DNA from 3 places in the Promicromonospora sp. NPDC050249 genome. Region 3 is predicted to be linked to each of the others. Evidence: riboswitches for the same ligand, from Rfam matches in the RefSeq annotation. Region 3 holds a riboswitch; each other region holds the start of a gene.
What was found. Region 3 has a riboswitch for thiamine pyrophosphate ahead of thiD (bifunctional hydroxymethylpyrimidine kinase/phosphomethylpyrimidine kinase). Riboswitches for the same ligand answer to the same signal wherever they lie in the genome.

Region 1: another riboswitch for thiamine pyrophosphate. It lies ahead of AB0I32_RS22305 (thiamine ABC transporter substrate-binding protein); the one in region 3 lies ahead of thiD (bifunctional hydroxymethylpyrimidine kinase/phosphomethylpyrimidine kinase).
Region 2: another riboswitch for thiamine pyrophosphate. It lies ahead of thiC (phosphomethylpyrimidine synthase ThiC); the one in region 3 lies ahead of thiD (bifunctional hydroxymethylpyrimidine kinase/phosphomethylpyrimidine kinase).

What each region holds. Positions count from the first base shown of each region.
Region 1 is NZ_JBFAKY010000034.1:30,811-36,592, forward strand. Features, by position in the region: gene AB0I32_RS22295 (ABC transporter ATP-binding protein) at 1-70, opposite strand, end outside; gene AB0I32_RS22300 (iron ABC transporter permease) at 70-1,773, opposite strand; gene AB0I32_RS22305 (thiamine ABC transporter substrate-binding protein) at 1,749-2,828, opposite strand; TPP riboswitch at 2,823-2,927, opposite strand; gene AB0I32_RS22310 (DUF4235 domain-containing protein) at 2,965-3,246, shown strand; gene AB0I32_RS22315 (PAS and ANTAR domain-containing protein) at 3,297-4,100, opposite strand; gene AB0I32_RS22320 (FAD-dependent oxidoreductase) at 4,283-5,707, shown strand.
Region 2 is NZ_JBFAKY010000015.1:2,768-8,549, reverse strand. Features, by position in the region: gene AB0I32_RS14025 (N-acetylmuramoyl-L-alanine amidase) at 1-1,046, shown strand, start outside; gene AB0I32_RS14020 (C39 family peptidase) at 1,171-2,403, opposite strand; TPP riboswitch at 2,626-2,731, shown strand; gene thiC (phosphomethylpyrimidine synthase ThiC) at 2,726-4,513, shown strand; gene AB0I32_RS14010 (LacI family DNA-binding transcriptional regulator) at 4,601-5,722, opposite strand.
Region 3 is NZ_JBFAKY010000001.1:299,951-305,732, reverse strand. Features, by position in the region: gene AB0I32_RS01370 (RyR domain-containing protein) at 1-1,025, shown strand, start outside; gene dxr (1-deoxy-D-xylulose-5-phosphate reductoisomerase) at 1,039-2,208, shown strand; gene thiD (bifunctional hydroxymethylpyrimidine kinase/phosphomethylpyrimidine kinase) at 2,234-3,127, opposite strand; TPP riboswitch at 3,117-3,213, opposite strand; gene AB0I32_RS01355 (TetR/AcrR family transcriptional regulator) at 3,222-3,809, opposite strand; gene AB0I32_RS01350 (aldo/keto reductase) at 3,932-4,960, shown strand; gene AB0I32_RS01345 (aspartate aminotransferase family protein) at 4,989-5,782, opposite strand, start outside.

The DNA.
Region 1 (5,782 bases), on a different contig from region 3:
CCCGACCGCGGGTCGAGCCTGTCGAGACCCCGTACCGCACGGTGACGTCCCGGATCTCCAGCCCAGCCATCAGAACTCCCCTCCGGCGCGCTCGTCACGCAACCGCTCGGCCACCATCATCACGGTCGCGGTGAGCACGGCGAGCACCACCGACGCCGCGAGCGCCATCCCGTAGTTCTCGGCGCCGGGCCGCCCGATGAGGCGGTAGATCACGACGGGCAGGGTGGCGCCGTCGGGCCGGGCGAGGAACGACGTCGCGCCGAACTCGCCGAGCGACACCGCGAAGGCGAACCCGGTGGCCAGGCCGACCGAGCGCAGGGCGATCGGCAGGTCAACGGTCCGCAGGACGCGGCCGGGGCCGGAACCGAGCACCGCCGCCACCTCACGCAACCGGGGGTCGATGGCACGGAGCACCGGCAGCACGGTGCGCACGACGAGCGGCACGGCGACGACGGCCTGCGCCACGGGGACGAGCAGCCCGGAGGTCCGCAGGTCCACGCCGAGCACCGGCTGGTCCATGGTGATGAGGAAGCCGAATCCGACGGTCACGGCGGACACCCCGAGCGGGAGCATGAACAGCCCGTCCAGCGCCCCGACGGCGCGGCGTGCGCCGACCGACCGTGGCCGCCGGGACACCACGAGCGCCGCCAGCCCGCCGACCACCAGGGAGATCACCGTCGCGGCCAGCGCGGTCCGCAGCGAGGTCGCTGTGGCCTCCCACACGGTCACGACCAGCGCGTTGCGCTCGCCGGTGGTCCCGAGTGCCACATAGTTCCCGGGCCCCCAGGAGCCGTCGGGCTCGCGAAAGCTGCGGGTCACCAGGCCGGCCAGCGGCAGCACCATGAGCCCGCCGACGATCGCCGCTCCCACCAGCGCCATCGTCAGGTCCTTGGGCGACCGCCAGGACAGCCGCCTGGCGGAGCCGTGCGCGGACACGAGGCGCAGCGCCGCCTCGCGGCGCCGGCGGGCCCGGGCGGAGACCGCAAGGGCGCCCGAGATGACCACGAGCTGCAGGATCGAGAGCACCGACGCCGTCCGCAGGTCCAGGAACTGGGTGGTGCGCGTCCAGATCTCGGTCTCGATGGTGCCGTACCGCACGCCGCCGAGGACCAGCACGACGCCGAACGCGGTGGCGCAGAACAGGAACACCACCGAGGCCGCGGACGCGACAGCGGGTGCCAGCGAGGGAAGCGTCACCGTGCGGAAGACCCGCACGGGCCCCGCCCCGAGCGACGCGGCGGCCTGCTCGGTCCGGGGGTCGAGCCGTTCCCACAGCCCGCCGACGGTCCGCACGACCACCGACACGTTGAAGAAGACGAGGGCGACGACTATCCCGGCCAGCGACTCCTCCAGGCCGAGGAAGCCGAGCGCGCCGCCGGGCGCGAACAGGGTGCGGAACGCGACGCCGACGACGACGGCGGGCAGCACGAACGGCACCGTCACGAGCCCGCGCACCAGGACCCGGCCCGGGAACGACCGGCGGTAGAGCAGGTACGCGAGCGGCAGGCCGAGCAGCACCGAGAAGGCGGTGCCGAGCACTGCCTGGGTGAGCGTGAGCCACACGAGCCGCCACGTGCGCGGGCTGGACAGCACCTCGGCGAACCCGGTGAGGTCGAGCGCGCCGTCGGGCACGAATCCGCGGACCACCAGCGCGGCCACGGGCCAGGCGAAGAAGACGGCGAGGAACCCGAGGGGGACGGCGACCGCCGTCCCCCAGAGCAGCGGCGCGGGCCGCAGGCCCGGTCGACTCAGCCCACTACGGTCTCTGTCCACCGCTCTATCCACTCGTCGCGATGCTCGCTCACCTCGGCGGGATCCACCTCGAACGGCGCCTCGGCCTGGGGTGCGAACTTCTCCCAGTCGGCGGGCAGCTCGGTAGCCGGGTCGGCCGGGTACATGTACATCGACTCGGGCAGCGCGGCCTGGGCGTCCTCGCCGAGCAGGAAGTCGACGAACGCCTGAGCGCCCTCCGGGTTGTCCGACCCGGCAAGCACTCCCGCGTACTCGACCTGCCGGAAGCACGTGTCGAGCAGCGCGCTGGTGGTCGACTCCGAGCCGTCCTCGCTGACGGTGAAGGCCGGCGACGTCGCGTACGACAGGACGAGCGGGCGCTCGCCGCCCTCGCCGGCGCCCGAGAAGTCCACGTAGTAGGCGTCCTCCCACGAGTCGGCGACCTTGACGCCGTTGTCGACCAGGGACGACCAGTAGTCCTCGAACCCGTCCTCGCCGAACGCCCCGACGGTCGCCAGCAGGAAGGCGAGCCCGGGAGACGACGTCGCGGGGTTGCTCACCACGAGCAGGTCCCGGTACTGCGGGTCGGCCAGGTCCTCGAGCGTCCTCGGCACCTCCAGGTCCGACTTCTCGAACCAGGCCGCGTCCGCGTTCACGCAGACGTCGCCCTGGTCGACCGGGGTGAGCGCGCCGCCCAGCTGCTCGACGCCGTCGGGCAGGTCCGCCGGGGTGTACTCCTCGACCACCCCCGCCTCGAGCGCGCGGGAGGCGAAGGTGTTGTCGATGCCGAAGACGGCGTCGCCGAGCGGTGCGTCCTTGGTCAGCACCAGCTGGTTCACCAGGGTCCCGGCGTCGCCCGCCGCGCTGACCTCGACTGTCAGACCGGACTCCTCCTCGAACCGCTCGACCACCTTCTCGTCGAGCGCCCAGGAGTCGTGGGTCACGAGGGTCACGGTGCCGGACGCCGCCGGGTCGCCCCCGTCGGAGCCACCGGTCCCGGAACCGCCGCACCCGGCGAGCAGGAGTGCCACGGAGAGCGCTCCGGCGGCCGGAACAGCGTGGATGGTGCCCGCGTGAGCACCGGAAAGACGCAACATCGTGCCTCGACTTCCTCCGCCGGTCTGACCCGGATCAGGTTCAAGGGTCTGCGGTGTTCCGCACTCTCAGCGCCGTGTGGCGCTCCCCTGTCGTGTCCGGCCAGCCTACTGGCTGGTCGGACGCTACGGTGTAGAGATGGCCAAGATCGAGACGGAACAGACACTCGCCGAGAAGGTCGGCACTCTTGCCCTGACGCTCGCAGCCGGCTGGGTCGCGCAGAAGGCGGTCAGCATGATCTGGAAGGGCGTGACCGGCAACGACGCGCCCAGCAAGGCGGACGACCCGGAGCTGGACCTGGTGCAGGCCACCGTGTTCGCGGCGGTCGCAGCGGGCACCGCGGTGTTCGCGAAGCGTATGGCGGCGAAGGGCGCGTCGACGGCGGCGCTGCGGCTCGCCGCCCGCCGCGCCGCGCGCTGACCCACCGGATGCCCGGCCAGGATCACCGGGCCGGGCATCCGATCACAGGGTCAGGCGGACTTGCCCGCCGACGCCTTGCGCGGCCGCCGGGTGAGCAGGGGGTCGTGCCCGCGTGGCCGCCCCACCGGCTCGACGCCGTCCAGTGCGCGTGTGAGGGCTTCCTGCGTGATGCCCTTCCGCTCGCGATCCGCCCCCTCGCGATCGGTCCCCAGCCTGGCCATCACCTGGTCTGCGGCCAGGCGCAGCGGGATGTCCACCCGCCCGGCGGCTTCGTGCAGCAGGTGACCCGCGGTCTCCTCGCTCACCCCACGTACCGCCATGATGACGCCCTTGGCCTGCTCGATCACCGCCTGGCTGACGAAGGCCCTGGTCACGACCGCCTCGGACTTACGCGCCAGCGCCTCCTTCTGGACCGGCGTGACGTCGATGACGTAGCCGACCAGCTCCGGCGACCGGCCGGGGCCGCTGCGTCGGCCTTGGCCGATGACGACCACCGAGCGTGTGCGGCCCCTGCGGTCCACGATCCGGTGCGCGCACGCGAACGGGCGGCCCGTCCGCAGGGCCTCGGCTGCGGCCCGCACCACACGGGCGCGATCGTCGGGGTGCTTGCGGGACCGGAGCGCCTCGAGGCCCGGCTGAACCTCGTGCCGTCTCCACCCGTGCATCGTGTACACCTCGTCGGACCACCACCAGGTGCCAGACATGATGTCGACGCGGTAGCTGCCGACAAGAAGGTTGGTCCCCAGACCAAGAGCATGCGCCAGGTCACCCACCGAGAAGCTCGGTGACTGCTCAGCCGTGTCGCCGCCGGCGCCGTCCACGATGCTGAGCCTGGGCTGCAGGGAAGGGGGCATCTTGAACCTCCCGGATCCGAAGCGGACCAGGAGCCGCTTCATGACTCCGCCACCTCGATTCTAGAAGCGAGGCACTGCGAGTGCCAGGCCCTCGTGCCAGCCTGGTACGGGCCGGCCCGAGGGTCGGCACAGGGACGACCAGCACTGATCGAGCAGCACGGATCGACCAGCGGAGGTGCATCGTGAGCGAGACCCCCTACGACGCGACGACGGACCTGGAAGCCACCGGCAGCGGTTCACCGGGGGTCATGGCCCCCGGCCCGCTCCGCACCGATGTCGTGGTGGTCGGCGCCGGCCTCACCGGTGTCGTCACCGCCCAGCTGCTCGCCGACGGCGGCGCCTCCGTCGTGGTGCTCGATGCCCGCGGCGCACGAGCGACCACCACCGCCCGCTCGACGGGCAAGCTCTCGGTGCTGCAGGGCACCCGGCTCGCCCGGATCGCCCGGCACGGCGACGAGGTGGTGCGCGACTACCTCACGGCCAACTTCGCCGGTTTGGGGTGGCTGCGCCGCACCCTCGAGGACCTCGGCGTCCCCGTCGAGAACCGGGACGACCTGACGGTGGCGGCGACCCCCGACCAGGTGGCCGACGTCGACGCGGTACTCGCGACCTGCGCCCGCCAGGGACTCACCGCACAGTGGGAGGAGGACCCGCCGTACCCCGCGCGGTCCTACGGCGCGGTACGCCTGCCGGGCCAGGCACAGGTGGACCCGCTACGGATGCTCTCGGCACTGCGCGCCCGCCTGCGCGCCCGCGGCGTGCCGGTGCACGACGGCGTCCGGGTCCACCAGGTGCGCCGGCGCAGGTCCGGTGTCGCGCTGCGCACCAGCCGCGGCGCCATCCTCGCCGACCGGGTGGTGCTGGCCACCGGCACACCGCCCGGGCGGCTGGGCGGGCTGTTCCTCCGGCTGGAGGCGGGGCGCAGCCTGCTCACCACCTGGGAGATCACCGACCCGGCCGCGCTGCCGCCCGGGTTCGGGGAAACCATGTCGATCACCGCCGGGTCACCCGTGCGATCGCTCCGCACGGCCGGCGGGCTGCTCATGGTGGGCGGCGAGGGCTACACCGTCGGCAGGGAGCGGGACCCGGCCCGGCGGCTGGCCGCGCTGGAGGAGTGGACCCGGGTCCACCTCCCCGTGGACCAGCCACGGCACACGTGGGCGGCCCAGGACTACACCAGCGACACCGGCCTGCCGCTGGTCGGGCCGGTGGTGCCAGGGGACGACCGCGTGCTCGTGGCCACCGGCTACGCCAAGTGGGGGCTCACCAACGGTGCGGCGGCCGGGCTGGCGCTCGCCGGCCGCATCCTCGGCGACCCCGTCGAGTGGGGACGGACCTTCGAGCCGTGGGCCCGTAGGCCCACGCCGAGAGCGAGCACCGCCGCCACCTTCGCCGTGCAGACCACGGGCTGGGCCCGCGCCGCGACCCGTCCCACCGGACAGCGGCCGGGTGCCCCGTGCGTGTCCCGGGTCTGCCCGCACGCGGGCGCCGTCGTGCGCTGGAACGAGCAGGAGCAGTCCTGGGACTGCCCCGCGCACGGCTCGCGGTTCGAGCCCGACGGCACGCTGATCGAAGGTCCCGCCACCGAGGACCTGTCGCGGCGCTGAACCGCGCAGAAACCGCCGACCTGCGCGGATGCGGGCGGCTGCGGGACCCCGGTTCCGTCGAGAAGCGGTTCAAGA
Region 2 (5,782 bases), on a different contig from region 3:
CCACCAAGAACGTGCACTGGGACCCGGGCCCCTACTGGGACTGGGACCACTACTTCGAGCTGCTCGGTGCCCCGATCGGCGGTGACCTGGAGGCGACGACGAACGTCGCGCCCGGCGACGTGGTCGAGGTGCGCACCGGGTACGCCGACAACCCGAACACGGTGACGGGCTGCGAGGAGGCGTCGCCGGGCTCGGGCGCGTGCGTAACGGGCGCCGGGACGAACTTCCGGTACCTGCACCAGTCGCCGTCGGCCGACGCGCCGCTCGCGAAGGACCCGGGCTGGAAGCCGGACGGATCGAACGGGACCACGTACGCGAGCGACGTGAGCGCGCGCGTGCAGTCGGGGCACAAGCTCGTCGTCGACCAGGTCGAGGGCGACTGGCTGGGCGTGTGGTGGGCCGGATCGCTGGCCTGGCTGCACAATCCTGCCGAGCGCCCGGTGGTGGTGCCTGCGACGGCGAAGACCGTCACCGTCGCGGGCGACGCCCCGGCGCCGGTCTTCGGCAGGGCCTACCCGGAGGTGGCGGCCTACGAGGAGTACCCGGGCGTCCCGGTGCAGCCGGTCACGCCGATCGAGTACACGGTCGGGGTGGGCCAGACGTACGCGGTGGCCGACGACCACGTCGCGTCCGACTACTACCGGGCCGCCACGTTCGACGGCACGGGGCCGGGCGACCGCACGGTGGTGCGGGGCGACGACGTGTACTACCAGCTCTGGCTGGCGCACCGGTACGTCTTCGTCAACGCGGCGGACGTCGAGATCCACGACCCCGTGGTGGCGGACGTGACCGGGCCGAGCATCGAGGGCCGGGCCAAGCCGGGGAAGGTCCTGCGTGCGGACGCCGGCACGTACCTGCCGGGCGAGGTCGACGTGGAGTACCGCTGGCTGCGCGACGGCGAGCCGGTGCGCTGGGCGAAGGGTGACCGGTACCTGGTGACGGGCCTCGACCAGGGCGCTGAGCTCACCGTGCAGGTGACGGTCTCCGCGGACGGCTACACGTCGGCGACGTACACCTCTGAGCCGAAGCAGGTCCCGCCGAGGTAGGTAGAACCAGGGCGGGATAGAACTGGCGGGATAGAACTGCAGCGAAGTAGAACCCGAGCGCCAAGCCCTGGTCCTGCTTCGCTGCCGTTCTATCTCGCCACAGTTCTACCTCGGCGGGATGGGGTTACCAGTTCTGCGTGACGCCCGGCATGTTGGCCGGCAGCTTCACGTTCTTCGGGTGGTAGACGTACGTGACGCCGTCGGTCGACGTCTGCCATACGCGCTCGAAGTTCTCGCGCGTGTAGACCTGTCGCACTTCCTCGTTGCTGGCCTTGTTCGGGTCGTTGATGATCGGGTCACCGTCCGCGGTGAACCCGATCAGCACGACGAGGTGCCCGGGGGTGCTGTAACCGGCCTCGGGCATCTCCGCCTCGTCGAAGTTGAGCGAGACGGTGAGCGGGATACCCGCCTCGATGAACTTCTCGGCCTCCGCGAGGGAGCGCAGCCGGGTCACGAACGACTTCAGCCCGAACCTGTGGGCGTAGGCGGCGTTGAACGGCCAGTTCCCCGCACCCTCGTACGCGTAGTCCCAGGTGTTCATCGCGGCGTAGTCGACCTGCGGGTCGCCGTTGGGAGCGACGATGTCCTCCAGCTCCTCGGCAGGCACCTCGCGTCCGTAGGAGTAGATCACCATCGTGGACGACGTCGGCGAGCACCACACCTGGCCGCCGCCACCGAACTCGGGGTACTCGCCGCGGTGGATGTTCTGGCTGTACTGCGGCACGTCGAGCGATACCTCGCGCCCGAGCGTGAAGTCGCTGGTTCCCGTGTAGTGCTCGTCGGGCAGGTTCTCGTTGGTCATGGTGCTCACCGACGCCAGGCGCGGCGAGGTCCTGGCGCCCTCGGGCCGGTACAGCCGGGCCCGGGTCTGGAACGCGTCCGGCTCGAAGCCCGCCCTCGCGACGAACGTGTCGGTGAACAGGGCCGCGTCGGTGTCGCCCTGGCCGTTCAGGGAGGTGCGGTGGATGTCGCCGACGCGCCCGTCGGCCGGCGCGAACTCGTCGCCTGACGCCCAGCGGCCCATCACGAACCACTTGGTCCATGTCCCGTCGGCCTTACGGCCGCGGAACTCCACCTCGACCCAGGTGCCCGTGGGGGTGTCCGCGTTCCAGGACGGAACGGCCTGCTTGATCGGGTACCCGGTCTCGACGACGGGCGAGGTCCACGTGCCGGTCTCGTACGTGACGGGCGTGCCGTCGCCGAACGGGTCCGTGTAGTCCACGAGGTCGCCTCCGCGGGGCAGGAAGAGCCCGCCGTGGACGTCGAACCGCAGTCCGTCGCGTTCGCCCGCGAGCAGCTCCCGGCGCCCCTCCCAGGAGGTCAGGGTGATCTGGTTGTCCGAAGCCGTAGGGCTCACCTCAGCTCCCGCCGCTGACACCGCACCCGCCACGATCCCTGTCTGGACCACGAGTGCCCCCGCAGCCGCCAACGCGAACGCCCTCGTTCGCAGGTTGTTCCGTACCGGCATTCCAGCCTCCATGTCCCGGGCTCGCTGCTGGGGTGAGCGAGCCGTCCGGCCTTGCTTATCACGGTCGGCGGCGGGGCAGAAGGAAAGTGCCGGACAGTGCTAACCTCGGCGGCGATCCCACGGGTGCCTCACGCAGGGGCTGAGATCGGGCTGTACGGCCCGGGACCGTTGAACCTGTCCGGTTAACACCGGCGTAGGAAGCAGGAGTCTCATGATGGAGAAGTCCCAGTCCCGCACGCTCGCCTACCAGTACGAGCGCGACCACGAGCACGACGGCGGGTCCAGCACACCGCAGGACGACACCGGTCTCCGGGTGCCGGTCACGGAGATCACGCTGGCGCCGTCGCCCGACGGCGCCCCCAACGAGCCGGTCCGCGTCTACCGCACGCAGGGCCCCGGTTCCGACCCGGTCCGCGGCCTCCCGCCGGCCCGCGAACCCTGGGTCGTGGCGCGCGGAGACACCGAGGAGTACGACGGCCGCGACCGGGCACTGGCCGACGACGGGCGCGGCGCGCTGCGCCGCGGTGCGGCCAGCCAGGAGTGGCAGGGTGAACGACGTCGGCCCCGCCGGGCGCTCCCCGGCCGGACCGTCACCCAGATGCACTACGCGCGCCAGGGCGTGATCACGCCCGAGATGCGGTTCGTCGCGGTGCGCGAGGGCTGCGACGTCGAGCTGGTGCGCAGCGAGGTGGCCGCGGGCCGGGCGATCATCCCGAACAACGTGAACCACCCGGAGTCGGAGCCGATGATCATCGGCAGGGCGTTCCTCGTGAAGGTCAACGCGAACATCGGCAACTCCGCCGTCCACAGCTCCATCGCGGAGGAGGTGGAAAAGCTCGAGTGGGCCACCAAGTGGGGCGCCGACACCGTCATGGACCTGTCCACGGGCGACGACATCCACACCACGCGGGAATGGCTCATGCGGAACTCGCCGGTGCCCATCGGCACCGTGCCGATCTACCAGGCCCTCGAGAAGGTCAACGGCGACGCCAGCGCGCTGACCTGGGAGATCTACCGCGACACCGTGATCGAGCAGTGCGAGCAGGGCGTCGACTACATGACGGTGCACGCCGGCGTGCTGCTGCGGTACGTGCCGCTCACCGCCGACCGGGTCACGGGCATCGTCTCGCGCGGCGGGTCGATCCTCGCCGGCTGGTGCCTGGCGCACCACCAGGAGAACTTCCTCTACACGCACTTCGACGAGCTCTGCGAGATCTTCGCCCGGTACGACGTCGCCTTCTCCCTCGGCGACGGCCTGCGGCCCGGATCGCTCGCCGACGCGAACGACGCCGCGCAGTTCGCCGAGCTCGACACGCTCGCCGAGCTGACGAAGCGGGCCTGGGCCTACGACGTCCAGGTGATGGTCGAGGGACCCGGACACGTCCCCTTCCACCTGGTGCGCGAGAACGTGGAGCGGCAGCAGGAGCTCTGCGACGGCGCCCCGTTCTACACGCTCGGCCCGCTCGTGACCGACATCGCGCCCGGCTACGACCACATCACCTCAGCGATCGGCGCCACCGAGATCGCCCGGTACGGCACCGCGATGCTCTGCTACGTCACGCCCAAGGAGCACCTCGGCCTGCCGAACCGCGACGACGTCCGCACCGGCGTGGTGACCTACAAGATCGCCGCGCACGCCGCCGACGTCGCCAAGGGCCACACCGGCGCCCGCGACCGCGACGACGCCCTGTCCAAGGCCCGCTTCGAGTTCCGCTGGCGGGACCAGTTCAACCTGTCGCTCGACCCGGAGCTCGCGGAGTCGTACCACGACGAGACCCTTCCGGCCGAGGCTGCGAAGACCGCGCACTTCTGCTCGATGTGCGGGCCCAAGTTCTGCTCGATGCGGATCTCGCAGGACATCCGCGACGAGTTCGGCGGGGCGCAGAACCAGGCGGCGCTCGCGGACGCGGCGGCCGCGGAGGGTATGGCACAGAAGTCCGCGGAGTTCCGCGAGTCGGGCGGCGAGGTCTACCTCCCGGAGCCCAGGCTCCGCGCCTGACACCCGCCCCCGACAGGTCCGCGAAGTAGAGCGCATGTCCGGACAGTTGCTCTACTTCGCGGACCTGTGGGGACGGGCCGCGGAGGGTCAGGTCAGGTCGGGCACCGGGCCCGTGGTCGTGCCCTCGACCAGGCTCACGGGCAGCATCACCGACGGGGGGTCCTCGCCGGCCAGCAGCGCGATGACGGCCAGACCGAGCGCGCGGCCCTTCTCGACGAGCGGCTGATGCACGCTGGTCAGCACGTCGGGGGAGAGCCACGGCAGGTCGAGGCCGTCGAACCCCGCTACCGAAACGTCCTCGGGAACCCGCAGCCCGAGCTCGCGGGCGGCGATCACGGCACCGGCGGCGAGCAGGTCGGAGTGGGCGATGATCGCCGTCGGACGGTCCCGGGCGGGCGCCCACTCGGAGAGGATCTCGGTGGCGGCGTCGCGGCCGTGCTCCACGAGCGAGGCGGGCGTCTCCCACGAGATGACGGGCTCGATGACGTCCCGCACGCCGGCCAGCCGGTTGCGCGTCGGCGTGCGCTCGGCGGACGCGAGCCGATCCGCGTCGACCAGCCCGGACCGCTCGTCCCGCCCGAACGGCAGCGTGATCTCCGCGATCCGCGTGTGCCCGAGCTCGACGAGGTGTCGCACCGCGTCGGCGGCGCCGCGCCGGTCCTCGACGCCCACCACCGGCACGCCGGACACCTCCTGTCCCTCACCGACCACGACGGGCACGCCGCGCCGCTGCAGCGCGGCAAGGTTCGGGTCGTCCTTCATGGTGCCCCAGACGAGCACCGCGACGTCCATCGCGGCGGCCTCGACCAGCGGGTCGACGGCGGGCGGCAGCCCCGCTTCGGCGGCGAGCCCCATGGACTGCGTGGTGGCGCCCTGCGGCATACCGGGCACGAGCAGCACACCGAGGCCCTGCTCACCGATCGCGGAGACCAGGCCGTGCAGCACCTGGGTGGAGACGGGGTCGCGGAACGACCTGCCGAGCTGGTCACCGATCACCACACCGACGATCCCGGACCGTCCCGAGCGGAGCTGCCGCCCCAGCGGGTTGGGACCGGAGTACTCGAGCTCGCGTGCGGCGGCCAGCACCTTCTCCCGGGTCTCCGGGGTGATCGGTCCGGCGCCGGAGAAGGCGAGCGACGCGGTGGAGACGGAGACACCGGCCAGCTCGGCGACCCTCGCGAGGGTCGGTCGTACGGTCTGGCGGCTCATCGCGGGTTCCTTGTCTCTCACTCGGCACCAGTGGTGCGGGGCCCAGGAATCTGCTGGGCT
Region 3 (5,782 bases):
TCGGGCACGGCACGTTCGGCAGGGCGCTCGTCGTCGCGTTCGCACGGCTGCGGAGCGTCGAGATCGCGTCCGGCGGCGAACCGCTCACGGTGACCCTTGTCGGTCCCGGTGCGCGCGCCGCGGCGCAGGCGTTGCGGGCGCGCTGGCCCAGCGTCCGGGCGGCCTGCCGGCTCGTCCCGGTCGAGACGTTCGCCGAGGTACGCGCGATCGGCACGCCCCAGCGGGTCTACGTGTGCCACGACGACGACGGGGACGCGCTCCGGCACGCGCTGCGGGACAGCGACCTCTGGCGTGCCGGCGAGGGCGCCGTCGTGCTCCGCCTCAACCGCCTTGCGGGCCTCGGCGGCCTGTTCGGCACGCATGACGGCGCGATCCTCGACGACCTCGGCGGGCGGCTCGACGTCGTCGAACCGGGCACGCTGCTGCGCAGGGCGACGGCGCCCGGCGCGCTGGTGCACGACGACGTCTACGACCTGATGGCTGTCTCCGCCCACCTGACCTACCTGCGCAACCAGCGCTCACGCGGTGTGGCCTGGGAGAGCACCCCGGCGATGGTCTCGTGGGTCGACCTTTCCGACGACCTCCGGGCCGCGAACCGCGCCCAGGTGCGCGCCATCCCGGACCGGCTCCGCCAGATGGGGTGCACCGTCGCGCCCGCCGGCGACGGCGAGCACGGCCGGATCCCCGAACCCGTGGTCGACGCCCGCGCCGTCGACGAGCACGAGCGGTGGATGGCGGAGAAGACCGCCGCGGGCTGGACCTACGGGCCGCAGCGGGACGACGCCCGGCGCCTGCACCCGGACCTGCGCCCCTGGGACGAGCTGTCGGAGGCGGACCGCGAGAAGGACCGCGCCGCCATCCGCGCGATCCCGGTGATCCTCGCGGACTTCGGCCTCCATGTGGTCCCGCTCGCCGACGACGCCGGCTGGGAGGCCGCCGGCGAGCCCGTCCCCGACCCCCGCGGCGTGGTCAAGGGCTGGCGGATGTTCGGCCGCGGCCGTGCCGAGCAGCCCGGCGAGGGCTGAGAGTATGTGCACCATGCGAAGCGTCACCCTCCTCGGTTCCACCGGCTCCATCGGCACGCAGGCCATCGACGTCATCGGGCGCAACCCCGAGCGGTTCCGCGTGGACGCGCTGTCAGCAGGCGGCTCCGACCTGCCGCTCCTGGCGCGGCAGGCCGCGTCGCTCGGCGTGCGCGCCGTCGCGGTGGCCGACGACGCCGCACGCCCCGCGCTGACCACCCTCCTCGCCGAGGCCGGCGCCGACCGCGTCGAGGTGCTCGCCGGGCAGGGCGCCGCGACCGAGCTGGCCGGCCGGGGGAGCGACGTCGTGCTCAACGGCATCACCGGATCCGTTGGCCTGCGCCCCACCCTCGCCGCGCTCGCCGCCGGCTCGACGCTGGCGCTCGCGAACAAGGAGTCGCTGGTGGTCGGCGGCGCGCTGGTCAAGGCTGCGGTGCGGCGCGAGGGCCAGATCGTGCCGGTGGACTCCGAGCACTCCGCCATCGCGCAGTCGCTGCGCTCTGGTGCGTCGTCGGAGGTCCGCAAGCTCGTCGTGACCGCGAGCGGCGGGCCGTTCCGCGGCCGCTCACGCGCCGAGCTGCGCGACGTCACGCCCGCGCAGGCTCTGCGGCACCCCAACTTCTCGATGGGTCGCATGGTCACCACCAACTCCGCGACGCTGGTGAACAAGGGCCTCGAGGTGATCGAGGCGCACCTGCTGTTCGACCTGCCGTTCGGCGCGATCGACGTCGTGGTGCACCCGCAGCAGATGATCCACTCGATGGTCGAGTTCGCCGACGGCTCCACCATCGCCCAGGCCGGTCCGCCGCGGATGCTCGTGCCGATCGCGCTGGGCCTGTCCTGGCCCGACCGCCTGCCGGACGTCGACGTGCCCATCGACTGGACCAAGGCGTCCACCTGGGAGTTCGCCCCCCTGGACGACGACGCCTTCCCCGCCGTCCGCCTCGCCCGGCAGGTCGGCGAGGCCGGTGGCACGCACCCGGCCGTCTACAACGCGGCGAACGAGGTGTGCGTCGACGCGTTCCACGACGGCGCCATCGGCTTCCTGGACATCGTCGACACGGTGGCCGCGGTGGTGGAGGCGCACGCCACGACGGACGCCGGCGACGCGGGTTCGGTCGAGGGCGTCCTGGAGGCCGACGCCTGGGCCCGCGCCCGCGCGGCGGAGCTCCTCAAGTCGGCCTGACGTCCTCGGTGGATCGACGGACCCGTCAGCCGAGGGTGCGGGTGCCGAAGCCGTGGTCGACCGGGCCATGGCCGGGCCAGGGGCCCGGCGCCGTGCCCGTGCCGCCGATGACCAGGTCGTCCGCGGCGCGCAGGGCTTCCGTCAGGTAGTTCTTCGCCTCGCGTACGGCGGGCTCCCACTCGTCGTGCCGGGGGCGCAGGACCGCGCACGCCGAGCTGAGCGTGCAGCCCGTCCCGTGCGTGCTCCGCGTGGGAATCCGGGGGGCGGTCAGGGCGACGACGCCGTCCGGACCTGCGAGGTGGTCGACCGACTCCGCCGAGTCCAGGTGCCCGCCCTTGACCAGGGCGAACCGCGTCCCGAGCTTGAGCAGCGCGCGCGCCTGGTCGGCCGCCTCGCGATCGTCCCTGGCCTGTTCGGCGCCGAGCAGCACCGCCGCCTCCGGCAGGTTCGGCGTGACCAGGTCGGCCAGCGGCAGCAGCTCGTCGCGCAGCACGGCTTCGGCGTCGGGCGCGAGCAGCCGGTGGCCCGACGTCGAGACCATCACCGGGTCGAGCACCACGTAGGGCGCGCGCCCGGCGGTCCGCAGCTGCCGCAGCGCCGCTGCGACGGCCCGGGCGACGGCGGCGTCCGTCGTCATGCCGATCTTCACGGCGTCCACCGCGACGTCGGCGAACAGCGTCTCCAGCTGCGCGGTCACCATGTCGGCGGGCACGGGCAGCACCCTCGTCACGCCCGTCGTGGACTGGGCGGTCAGCCCGGTGAGCACCGCGCAGCCGTACCCGCCGAGCGCGGCGAAGGTCTTCAGGTCGGCCTGGATCCCCGCGCCGCCGGAGGGATCCGAGCCGGCGATCGTCAGCGCGACGGCGGGGTGTCCGGGCGGGCGGGTGCGCGCGGCGGAGTTGGGCAGGAGTGAGCCCATGAGGCGTCCCTTCGCTAGAACTACCTAGATCAGGTTCCACGGGTGCATCTCAGCCGGGCAGGTACCCGGCGCCCCGCGCCATTTCGGGCCCACCCTACCGAGCGGTCTGTCCGGCTCTGTACCGCAACCCGTCCACGAGCAGGTCGATCATGCGCCGGCCGTGCTCCGGCTCCTCGTCGCCCATGGGCAGGTTCAGCTTGGACACGGCGTACAGGAGGTCCCGAGGGCTGACGACGGCGCGGATCGCTCCCGCCTCGACAGCGGCGTCGAGCAGGGAGCCCAGGGCTGGGCCGAGCCGGCCGAGGAAGTACTCGGGCAGCGCGTCGAAGGCCGGGTCGCCCGAGTGCAGGGCCGAGGCGAGGCCCCGCTTGGTCGCGAGGAACTCCGTGTACCGGTGCAGCCACTTCTCCAGGGCGTCGACCGGTCCGTGCTCGGCGGCCAGCGCGGAAGCGGCGTCGGCGGTGGCGTCGACCTCGTGCTGGAACACGGCCTTGACCAGGTCCGAGCGCTTGGGGAAGTGCCGGTACAGCGTGCCGACGCCGACCCCGGCCAGGTCGGCGATCTCCTTAGCGGGCGCGTCCACGCCGGACGTGCCGAAGGCCGACTTCGCGGCGTCGAGCAGCGAATCGATGTTGCGTTGCGCGTCGGCGCGCAGCGGCCGCGGCGCTGTGTTCTGGGTCACTCCACTCCATCCCTTGCTATCCGGAACGCCTTTCCATATAGTTCTGGAAGAGCGTTCCGCTTAGTCCAAGAGTATGACATCGCCGGGGCGCTCACCAGACCTCTCGACCCCAGGAGGGCCCCATGCAGTACCGCAACCTCGGCCGGACCGGTATCAAGGTCAGCCCCTACGCACTCGGCGCGATGATGTTCGGCGCAGTCGGCAACCCCGACCACGAGGAGTCGATCAAGATCATCCACAAGGCCCTCGACTCCGGCATCAACTTCGTCGACACCGCCGACGCCTACTCGCACGGGGAGTCCGAGGAGATAGTGGGCAAGGCGCTCAAGGGGCGGCGCGACGACGTCGTGCTCGCCACCAAGGTGCACCTGCCCATGAGCGACGACCCCAACCACCGCGGCAACTCCCGCCGCTGGATCATCGCCGAGGTCGAGAACTCGCTGCGCCGCCTGGGCACCGACTACATCGACCTCTACCAGATCCACCGCCCCGACCCCGAGACCGACGTCGAGGACACGCTGGCGGCGCTGACCTACCTGATCAACTCCGGCAAGGTGCGGGCCATCGGCTCGTCGGCGATGCCCGCCGCGGAGATCGTCCAGGCCCAGTGGGTGGCAGAACGGCGCGGCCTGGAACGCTTCAGGGCCGAGCAGCCGCCGTACTCCATCCTGAACCGGGGGATCGAGCGCGACGTCCTGCCGGTCGCCCAGCAGTACGGCATGGGCACCCTGGTCTGGAGCCCGCTCGCGGGAGGCCTCCTCACCGGCCGGTACCGCAAGGGCCAGGAGAACGACACCCACCGGGCGCGGTTCGGGCTCGAGCACCTGCGCGACGAGCAGCGGCTCGACGTCGTCGAGCAGCTCGTGCCCGTGGCTCAGGACGCCGGCATCCCGCTGAACCATCTGGCGATGGCGTTCACGATCGCCCACCCGGGCGTCACCTCCGCGATCATCGGCCCGCGCACCATGGAGCACCTGGACAGCGCGCTCGCCGGCGCCGAGGTGGTCCTGAGCGACGAGATCCTGGACCGGATCGACGCGATAGTGCCGCCAGGGACCGACGTCGGACGCCTCGACATGGCCTACGACCCGCCCGCCATCCAGCAGCCGCTCCTGCGCCGTCGTCCCGCGGAGCAGCGCGCGGCCGCCTGAGGCGCCCAACGACCGATCGATCTTCAGGTCACAGCTTGGACCAGACCTCGCTCAGCACGCCCCGCAGGATCTCCTCGATCTCGTCGAACTCGGTCTGCCCGACGGTCAGCGGTGGTGCGAGCTGCACCACCAGGTCGCCGCGGTTGTCGGGGCGGCAGTACAGGCCGGCCTCGTACAGCGCCGGGCTGAGGAGCCCGAGCAGACGATCGGTCTCGGCACCGGAGAAGGCCTCCCGGGTCTCCTGGTCCTTGACGAGCTCGATCGCCTGGAAGTACCCGGCACCGCGCACGTCGCCCACGATCGGCAGGTCGTACAGCCGCTCCAGGGTCGCCCGGAACGCCGGCGCGTTCCGGGCGACCCGCCCGGTCAGGTCCTCCGCCTCGAAGAGGTCGAGGTTGGCCATGGCGACCGCCGCCGAGACCGGATGCCCGCCGAACGTGTACCCGTGGCCGAAGCTCGTCGACCCGGTGGCGAACGGCTCGAACACCCGGTCGGAGACCAGGCACGCGCCGATCGGGGAGTAACCGGACGACATGCCCTTGGCGCAGGTGATCATGTCGGGCACGTAGCCGAAGTCGTCGCACGCGAAGATCGACCCGATGCGGCCGAACGCGCAGATGACCTCGTCCGAGACCAGCAGGACGTCGTGCCGGTCGCAGATCTCGCGCACCCGCTCGAAGTAACCGGGCGGTGGCGGGATGCTGCCGCCCGCGTTCTGCACGGGTTCGAGGAAGACGGCGGCCACCGAGCCGGGCCCCTCCGTCAGGATCAGCGCCTCGATCTGGTCGGCAGCCCAGCGGCCGAACGCCTCGGGGTCGTCGC